Regions from separate parts of the Bacillus nitroreducens genome, predicted to be linked through region 1. Evidence: riboswitches for the same ligand, from Rfam matches in the RefSeq annotation. Region 1 holds a riboswitch; the other holds the start of a gene.
The links. A riboswitch is a leader RNA that binds a small molecule or an ion and turns the genes downstream of it on or off. The one in region 1 is predicted to bind lysine.
Positions count from the first base shown of each region.

Region 2: linked by a shared signal. The riboswitch ahead of ACWPVE_RS14770 (aspartate kinase) and the one ahead of ACWPVE_RS13300 (Na+/H+ antiporter NhaC family protein) in region 1 are both predicted to bind lysine.

Region 1 covers NZ_CAXHYI020000003.1:1,963,330-1,967,770, reverse strand. The annotation lists gene ACWPVE_RS13305 (sodium-dependent transporter) at 1-1,089, opposite strand, end outside; gene ACWPVE_RS13300 (Na+/H+ antiporter NhaC family protein) at 1,337-2,920, opposite strand; lysine riboswitch at 3,054-3,237, opposite strand; gene yunB (sporulation protein YunB) at 3,330-4,043, opposite strand; gene ACWPVE_RS13290 (YunC family protein) at 4,216-4,441, opposite strand, start outside.
Region 2 covers NZ_CAXHYI020000003.1:2,249,022-2,253,462, reverse strand. The annotation lists gene ACWPVE_RS14775 (IS1182 family transposase) at 1-361, opposite strand, end outside; gene ACWPVE_RS14770 (aspartate kinase) at 552-1,796, opposite strand; lysine riboswitch at 1,884-2,062, opposite strand; gene uvrC (excinuclease ABC subunit UvrC) at 2,130-3,902, opposite strand; gene trxA (thioredoxin) at 4,058-4,372, opposite strand.

The DNA.
Region 1 (4,441 bases):
GTATGCAACTGATTTAGTACGTGAAATGTTAAACTTCTCTTGTACCCCTGCAACAAATGTTTCTACAATTGAAATCAAGGACGTTAATCCAGCTAATACAAGTGATCCAAAGAACAAGAAACCAAAAAATCCATTGAATGCTGGAAGTTCATTAATAATTTGTGGGAATACAACGAAAGCCAACCCGACTCCAGCTGAAACAACTTCATCTACACCTACGCCCTGTGAAGCAGCCATGAATCCTAAAATACTAAATACCCCGATACCAGCCAATAATTCAAAACTTGAATTCGCAAATCCTGTTATAAATGCATTATTTGTAATATCTGATTTTTTCGGCAAGTAACTTGAATACGTTATCATAATAGCGAAAGCAATTGATAAGCTAAAGAATATTTGTCCATAAGCCGCTACCCAAACCTTACCATCTGCAATTTTAGACCAATCCGGTGTAAAGAATGCATGTAAGCCCTCAGCAGCACCATCTAAGGTAACAGCACGTATAACAATAATTAAAAATAAGACCAATAATGTAGGAATCATAATTCTGTTTGCAAGTTCGATTCCTCTTTTCACACCTGCGAATAAAACACCTAATGCAACTACCCAAACAATTACCAGTGGAATGAACACCCCAGGCACAATGCTACCAAATTGGCCTATCTCGCCTCCTGCTAAATCGATTCGATTTAAGTACTCACCCATAAGGAAGCCACCAGTATCATCTCCCCATTTTTGACCAAAAGAAAAGACAGAATACGACATAGCCCAAGCAACAATGACTGCATAATATGTTGCGATAACAAATGAAATCGCCACCTGCCACCAGCCGATCCACTCTTTCCCTTTACTGATTTTTGAGAGAGAAAGAGGGGCAGAACCGCGATATTTGTGCCCAATAGTAAACTCCATAATTAATAATGGAATTCCGGCAGTCAGTAAGGCAAATAAATATGGAAGAAAGAATGCACCGCCGCCATTTTCATACGCAACCGCTGGAAATCTCCAAATGTTTCCTAACCCGACCGCCGAACCAACTGCAGCTAAAATGAATCCTAGTCGCGTCCCCCACTGTGGACGATTATCCATAAATAAACCTCCCCTTTTCCACTTTAGCCCGTTACCGTAATAGTCATTTAGTACTAAGGCTATGTTGGAAATTTTTATATTTTCAGATTATTTATTATAATCTATTTATTAGTATAGCCAGTCTAGAACCTTATGTCAAAAGTTATTTTCTAATTCAAATTACAATATAAAAAAGTGAGGCTATGGTTCTATTTCCCATGCCTCACACGTATTAATTTAGATTTACTTGTAAAATAGGATAACAATTTTAAACTTTTTGCTTATTTTTCATGATGAAAACAAACAAAATAAATAATGCTAAAGCAGTAAACAATCCAAATAATGTATTGCCCGTTAGACCTAGCACAACATAGCCAATACCAGCAATAACTGCAGATGAAATTGCATATGGAAGCTGTGTCATCACGTGATCGATATGATGGCTCCCCGCACCTGTAGACGATAAGATTGTTGTATCCGATATTGGTGAACAGTGGTCACCAAAGACTGCACCAGCTAGTACTGCCGCTAAGGCTGGAAGTAATAACTGAATATCTGCAGCAGCCGCAATGTCCCCAGCAATTGGAAGCATCATCCCAAACGTGCCCCAAGACGTTCCTGTCGCAAAAGCCATGAAGCCTGCTACAACAAATAAAATCACAGGTAAATAGGCAGTATTTAAGTTAGAGTTTTCGACAAGACCCGCTAGATATTTTCCTGTTTCAATCTGTCCAATTAAATCAACTATTACCCAAGCAAAAATAAGTATATAAACAGCTGGAAGCATCGATTTAATACCTTCGATTATCCCTTTAGGAAGAAGTCCAATAGATAACGTATTTTTCGAATAGACTTGAACAAAGAACAAAATAAGTGTAACAATAATACCCAAAGTTCCACCGTTTAAGAGCGACCTAGTTACATCCGTATTTTCAAAAATGGTAAAAATCGTTACCTTGCCTTCAGAAGCTTTATAACCTGTCCAAATGAGAGAGCCCACAGTACCAACAACTAGCGCTACAATTGGCCACACTAAGTCACCAACAGTACCTTTTTCACTTTGAGGTAATTCTTGCTTTAATTCTCCCAGAACTGGTTTTTCTGGATCTGTAAGTTCTCCTGTTTCGATTGCACGATTTTCGTGAGTTTTCATACTACCGAGATTAATATTGAAAATAGCAACAGCAATCACCATTAAAATAGAAATCATTACATATAAATTCATTGGTATCATCTGTATAAATGCAGATAATGGTGAATACTCCGTTAAACCATGTGTTGCTAAAATAGGAGCCAAAATTGCAATAATATATGCACCCCAACTTGAAATTGGAGATACAACACAAATTGGCGCAGATGTTGAGTCAATGATATATGCAAGTTTTGCACGAGATACTTTATTGCGGTCTGTAATTGGCTTGCTAACCTGGCCGACTGCCAAAGCATTAAAGTAGTCATCAATGAAAATCAGGATTCCTAAAACAGCTGCTAGTAACTGTGAGCCCGTTCTTGTTTTAACTTTTGTTTGTGCCCAAGCTCCAAAGGCCCGACTACCACCTGTAATTGATATAAAGGCTGTAATAATTCCTAATATAAATAGAAATAAAATGATATATACATTCCAAGAGTTTAATGCGCCGTCAGACACAAATACGGATTTTATACTTGTCCAAATGGTGAGAAAGATGTCTTGTAGCCAAGTTTCTACTCCCTCTTCCTTTAGGACATTTCCATGTAATACAAATGCAGCGGAAACAATACCTATTCCCAAAGACAGTAAAACTCGACGTGTTAAAACAACCATAAGTAAAGCAATAATGGGTGGGATAATTGAATAAATGGTTCCAGACATGACGTGTTCCTCCAAAATAAAATTTTATGGAGGGCAGGAGAAGTGAAGAAGATACTCATTTTCGCGAAAAAAAAAGAGTAAATGATAGAAAATAACTATCATTACTCTTAGTAATGTTATGTTATCCTCCATCACGATCAGTAGCCCTCCATTATAGATATCTTTCTATAATGACAGTGTTACCTATTTTCAAGGCAACCCCAACAAAAATAACGTTGACGCGTTTGTTTTTGCTTCGGCGAAATATCCTTTCAACTATGATCATTGTTGTCATCCTCACATAGCCTACTCTTATTTTCCGCACCTCTACCCCATCGATCCGATAAGGTGATATATGAAGTTTTTTAGTCCTACTGTAGTATAGCGTATATCTTTCTATTAATCAACTATACCAATATAGTAATTAATGTTAATTTGGAGGAAACTCAATAGATGGTGATGTTTCACCACCATTGTTATAAAATTGCGGAACTTCATGCATAATATTTTGATTGATGATAGGTATGATAGTTTCTATTTCTACTTCACTTGTTTTAAAAGGTAAAATAACTTGCATTGTTACTGTTGCCAACACATTATACTGGAACCACCCATTATTAATACCCCACTCATCAATTCTTCCTTGTGGTGTTGTTTTTCCAAATCCAATCATATGAAAGTAAATTGGTATTTCTGGACCTAAATTTCCTAAGATTGCGTTGTTTGTTGCTTCTCCAAGTGGAACTCTAAATACAAATCCTGTTTGTCCAGTTCTCTCATCGGTTTCAATTTCTAAATCTGGGTACTCTAGTTGGTTTAGTTCCCCTTCATTTACATGCTTTAAATATCTTTCTATATTTCCAAGTGTTTTTGTTGCCATTTGATTAACGACTTGTGTGTTATAGCTAATTACTTTTCCGTTATCATCAGTCTGAAAAATGCTTAATTCCTCTTGGTTCAATTCATCATCATTTATTTGTTGGTTAATTGCATTTTTTATTACAGTTGCAGCCATTTTCTTTGTTTCATTTTCTGCATATGCCATGAGTGCGGGTTCTATCGCTTTGTTCACAATATATACCCCGATTACAGTTGAAAGGATAAAAAAAACAATTGTTAATAAAAAAACGTATCGAAAAGGCAAGGGCCCTCTCCTTCTAAGCTGTAGGCGACCTCTATATTTTGCCAAACGAAAATCCCCCCTCACAAGCTATTTGTATGCAAGTAAGGTGGGATGTACGATAACTTTTTAAATGCATCAATAATCTTCAATTTATAGTGAAAAGCATTTCAGTTGTTCTTGTCATAAGATAGTTTTAAACCATTTTTAATAAGGCGTCCTTGCCTTTCATACCAACTGTGATGCCTCGTTTTTCCGCTTCAAACGTAATTGATTCAAGAGGGGCATCCAGTAATTGCTCGATTGTTCGAACACCAACTGCCCTACCAGCAATGATACCTCGCTCTTTGAGCTTATCATTTAACAGTGCAACGTCGAGTGCTCCACACATAATATAGCCATTTTCATTTGTTACTGCCATA
Region 2 (4,441 bases), 290 kb from region 1:
AGATGTCTGTATCTTTAAAACGCTTATGACGATTCCAGCTTATTGTGGAATGATGTGGTACAGGATCTTTAAATCTGAGACCTAAAAACCAACGATATGCGACATTAAGTTTTATCTCTTGTTCAAGCTGTCTTTCGGAACGGATACCATAAAAATATCCAATAAACATCATTTTAAAAAGAACAAGAGGGTCGATCGAAGGTCGACCATTATCTTCAGAGTAGTAAGGTTTTACTCTCTCAATTATAAAAGAAAAATCTATGTATTTATCTATTTTTCGTAACAGATGGTTATCTGGAACAAGCTCGTCAATTGATACAAATTCAATTTCATTTTGTGTATTTTCCCTAGTATTTAACACAATATCACCAACCCTAATTTATTAAATATATTATAACATATTAACGCGGTGAATTATTAAAGTGTATCAAAAGAATAAAGGCTGTCGAGACTTTCTCGACAGCCTGCCTGCACCTAACGTGCAGTTTTTTTATATAAAAAAGGGCCGCCCCAAAGTAAAACATTACCTTAAGAACGAACCCCGTTACTCATTATAGTCTAACTTTTTCTTTTTCTTCTTCAACTGCTGCAAGATTGAATGAATCATGTAACGCTTCAACCGCACGAACCATTTTTGCTTGTTCTACTACAGTTGACACTTTAATTTCAGACGTACTAACCATTTTTACTTCAATATTTTCACTTGCAAGTACACGGAACATGTCAGCGGCAACCCCTGGATTTGAAACCATACCAGAGCCGACAATTGAAACCTTCGCTAGCCCGTCTTCATGTTGAATTTCTTCATACTTCAATAAATCCTTATTATTTTCTAAAACAGTAAGTGTATCACGTAAATCTTGTGTTTTTACTGAAAATGATATATTCGTATGATTTTTATCTGTCATGTTTTGAATAATGATATCAACATTTAAGCCGTTTTTTGCAAGTGTACCAAAAATGGTTGACAATGTGTGTAATTCATTTGGTAAGCCAGATACTGTAACCCTTGTAATCTGGTCTTCAAAAGCAATTCCCCTAACAACTAGATTCTTTTCCATTGAAACTTCCTCCTCAATAATGGTGCCATTTTCTAACTCGATGCTTGAACGAACTTCAAGTGGCATTTCAAAGTTTTTTGCAAATTCTACTGCGCGTGGATGGAGTACACCTGCTCCTAAATTGGCGAGCTCCAACATTTCGTCATACGAAATAGAATGAAGTTTCCTTGCTGATGGAACAACGCGAGGATCTGTTGTATATACACCTGTTACATCTGTGTAGATATCACATTTATCTGCATTTAGTGCTGCAGCAAGTGCGACCGCAGTTGTATCTGATCCACCGCGACCTAGTGTAGTTATATCTCCAGAGCTACTGATTCCCTGGAATCCAGCAACGACTACGATTTTACCTTCTTTTAAGCTATCATGTACCCTTGATACTTCAATCTTTTCAATGCGGGCATTGCTATGTATTGATTCTGTTTCAATACCAGCTTGCCAACCTGTAAAGGAAACAGATTCATGCCCTGCTTCTTGTAAGGCCATCGACAAGAGTGCAATTGTAACTTGTTCTCCTGTACTTAAAAGCATATCCATTTCACGCTTACTCGGTGTACTTGTGATTGCATTTGCTAAGCTTACTAATTGGTCCGTTGTTTTCCCCATTGCCGAAACGACAACTACCACCTGGTTTCCTGCCTGCACTTCTTGAATTACTCGATTTGCGACATTTTTAATTTTTTCTGGTGAACCTACAGAGGTGCCTCCAAACTTTTGAACAATGATCCCCATGATATACCCTCTCTTTCGATAATAAAAAAAACAGCAATGAGAGATTCTCATTGCTGTGCTGTACGTAATTTGTTACTACGTGTCACATCGTGAGATAGCCCTCCAAGATTAACTAATCTTGACAATCTTACGTCTCTTAAACATAAGACCAGCAAAAAAAGGTATGAGCCTCTTTTCACTTCGGCGAACTTTCCTTTCTGCAATAATCATAAGAGCTCATCCCCCTCCTATTGCATACTAATAAAGGTCGCACCTCTATCATCACTTCAACGTATTGAAGTGTAATATTATATTATTAAGGATTATATCAGACAATTTTTAAAATAGCAACGATTATTCTTTTAATTTTTCAAAGATAGCTTCTGCAGTAGGTCGAGGAATATTGGCCTGTTGGATTTCCTCAATACTAGCTTCTTTTAATTTTTTCACTGAACCAAAGTGTTTTAACAAAGCTTTCTTGCGCTTTTCCCCGACACCAGGAATATCATCAAGAACAGATTGAAAAGCACTCTTACCACGTACTTGTCGGTGGAAGGTAATGGCAAATCGGTGCACTTCGTCTTGTATTCGTTGAAGCAAATAAAATTCCTGACTATTTCTTGGTAGTTCTACTATTTCAGGAGGGTCACCAATCAATAGTTCAGAGGTTCGATGTTTATCATCCTTTGCTAATCCTGATAATGGAATCTCAAGACCCAACTCATTTTCAAGAATGTCTCTTACGGCTGCAAGATGGCCTTTTCCACCATCTATGATGATTAGATCTGGTAAGGGAAGGTTTTCTTTTAGAGCACGACTATATCTTCTACGTACGACCTCCCTCATAGATTCATAATCATCAGGACCTTGCACTGATTTAATTTTGTATTTTCGATATTCTTTTTTATCAGGTTTTCCATCCGTAAATACAACCATTGCTGAGACAGGATTTGTTCCCTGGATGTTGGAATTATCGAACGCTTCAATTCGATGAGGTGTATAAATCCCTAGTCTTTTTCCAAGATTCTCAACCGCCTTTATTGTCCGTTCTTCGTCTCTTTCAATTAAGGCGAATTTTTCCATTAAAGCAATTTTGGCATTCTTAGCTGCCAAATCAACAAGCTGTTTTTTCTTCCCTCTACTTGGCTGTTGCACAGTAACTTCTAGCAATTGCTCTGCTAGTTCTCTATCAACCGAACTTGGAAGTAGTACTTCTTTCGGTTTGAAATGATTGGCCTTTAAATAGAATTGACCTAGAAAGGTTAAGAAATCCTGTTCAGGCTCATTGTAAAAAGGAAATAGTGAAACATCCCGCTCTATCAATTTCCCTTGTCGAATAAAAAATACCTGAACACACATCCACCCTTTATCATATGAATAGCCGAATACATCGCGGTCAATAAAATCTGTCATGGTCATTTTTTGTTTTTCCATTGTAGTTTCGATATTTGCGATTTGATCACGGTACTCTTTTGCTCGTTCAAAATCAAGTTCTTCAGATGCCTTTATCATTTTATCAGTTAACTCATCTTTAATTTCTTTATATCCACCATTTAAAAAACGGATAATGTCGTCTACCATTTTTTTATTGGTCTCATCTGTTACTTCATTCACACAAGGTGCAAGACATTGTCCAATATGATAATAAAGACACACTTTATCAGGTAAGGTCGAGCACTTTCGTAATGGATAAATTCGATCCAATAGTTTTTTGGTTTCATTTGCTGCTTGTACATTTGGATATGGTCCAAAATATTTTCCCTTATCCTTTTTTACTTTACGAGTGATCAGTAACTGGGGATGCTTTTCAGCTGTTATTTTAATAAAAGGATACGACTTGTCATCCTTTAACATGATATTATATTTGGGGTCATGTTTTTTGATCAAATTGATTTCAAGTAATAGTGCTTCAATATTTGAAGAGGTGACAATATATTCAAAGTCTTCAATCTCATTTACAAGCCTCAAAGTTTTCCCATCATGTGAACCTGTAAAATAAGAACGAACCCGATTCTTTAGTATTTTTGCTTTTCCTACATATATAATGGTTCCCTGCCTGTCTTTCATTAAATAACAACCAGGCTGGTCAGGTAATATCGCTAACTTTTCTTTAAGATGTTCGTGCATCATCACCACTCCATCTGTTTAATCAATGCGCCTTTTTGTTTTTTTCCATACCTATTATTGTAACATTTTTAAGGTTAAGGTGTAGGTGTAAAAAAAAGGATTGCCTTATAAAACGGCAAATAAAAAACAGCCTTAAAGGCTGTCTCTTATGTGTATTAGTAGTGGTTAGCAAGTCTTTCAGCAAGTGCTTCTTTTGGTTGGAAACCAACAACTTTATCTACTACTTCACCATTTTTCATAACAAGTAAAGTTGGGATGCTCATAACGCCAAACTTTGCTGCAGTTTCTTGGTTATCATCTACATCAAGTTTTACGATTTTTACTTTGTCGCCAACCTCAGAGTCTAACTCTTCTAATACGGGTGCAATCATTTTACAAGGCCCACACCATGGTGCCCAGAAATCTGCTAATACTAATCCTTCTTTTGTTTCTGCATCAAAATTTTGGTCTGTTACGTTTGTAATAGCCATTATAACCCCTCCTATTATTAACAACTTTGAAATTCTACAAAGAGTATACCATCTCACTTTTCATTTTAC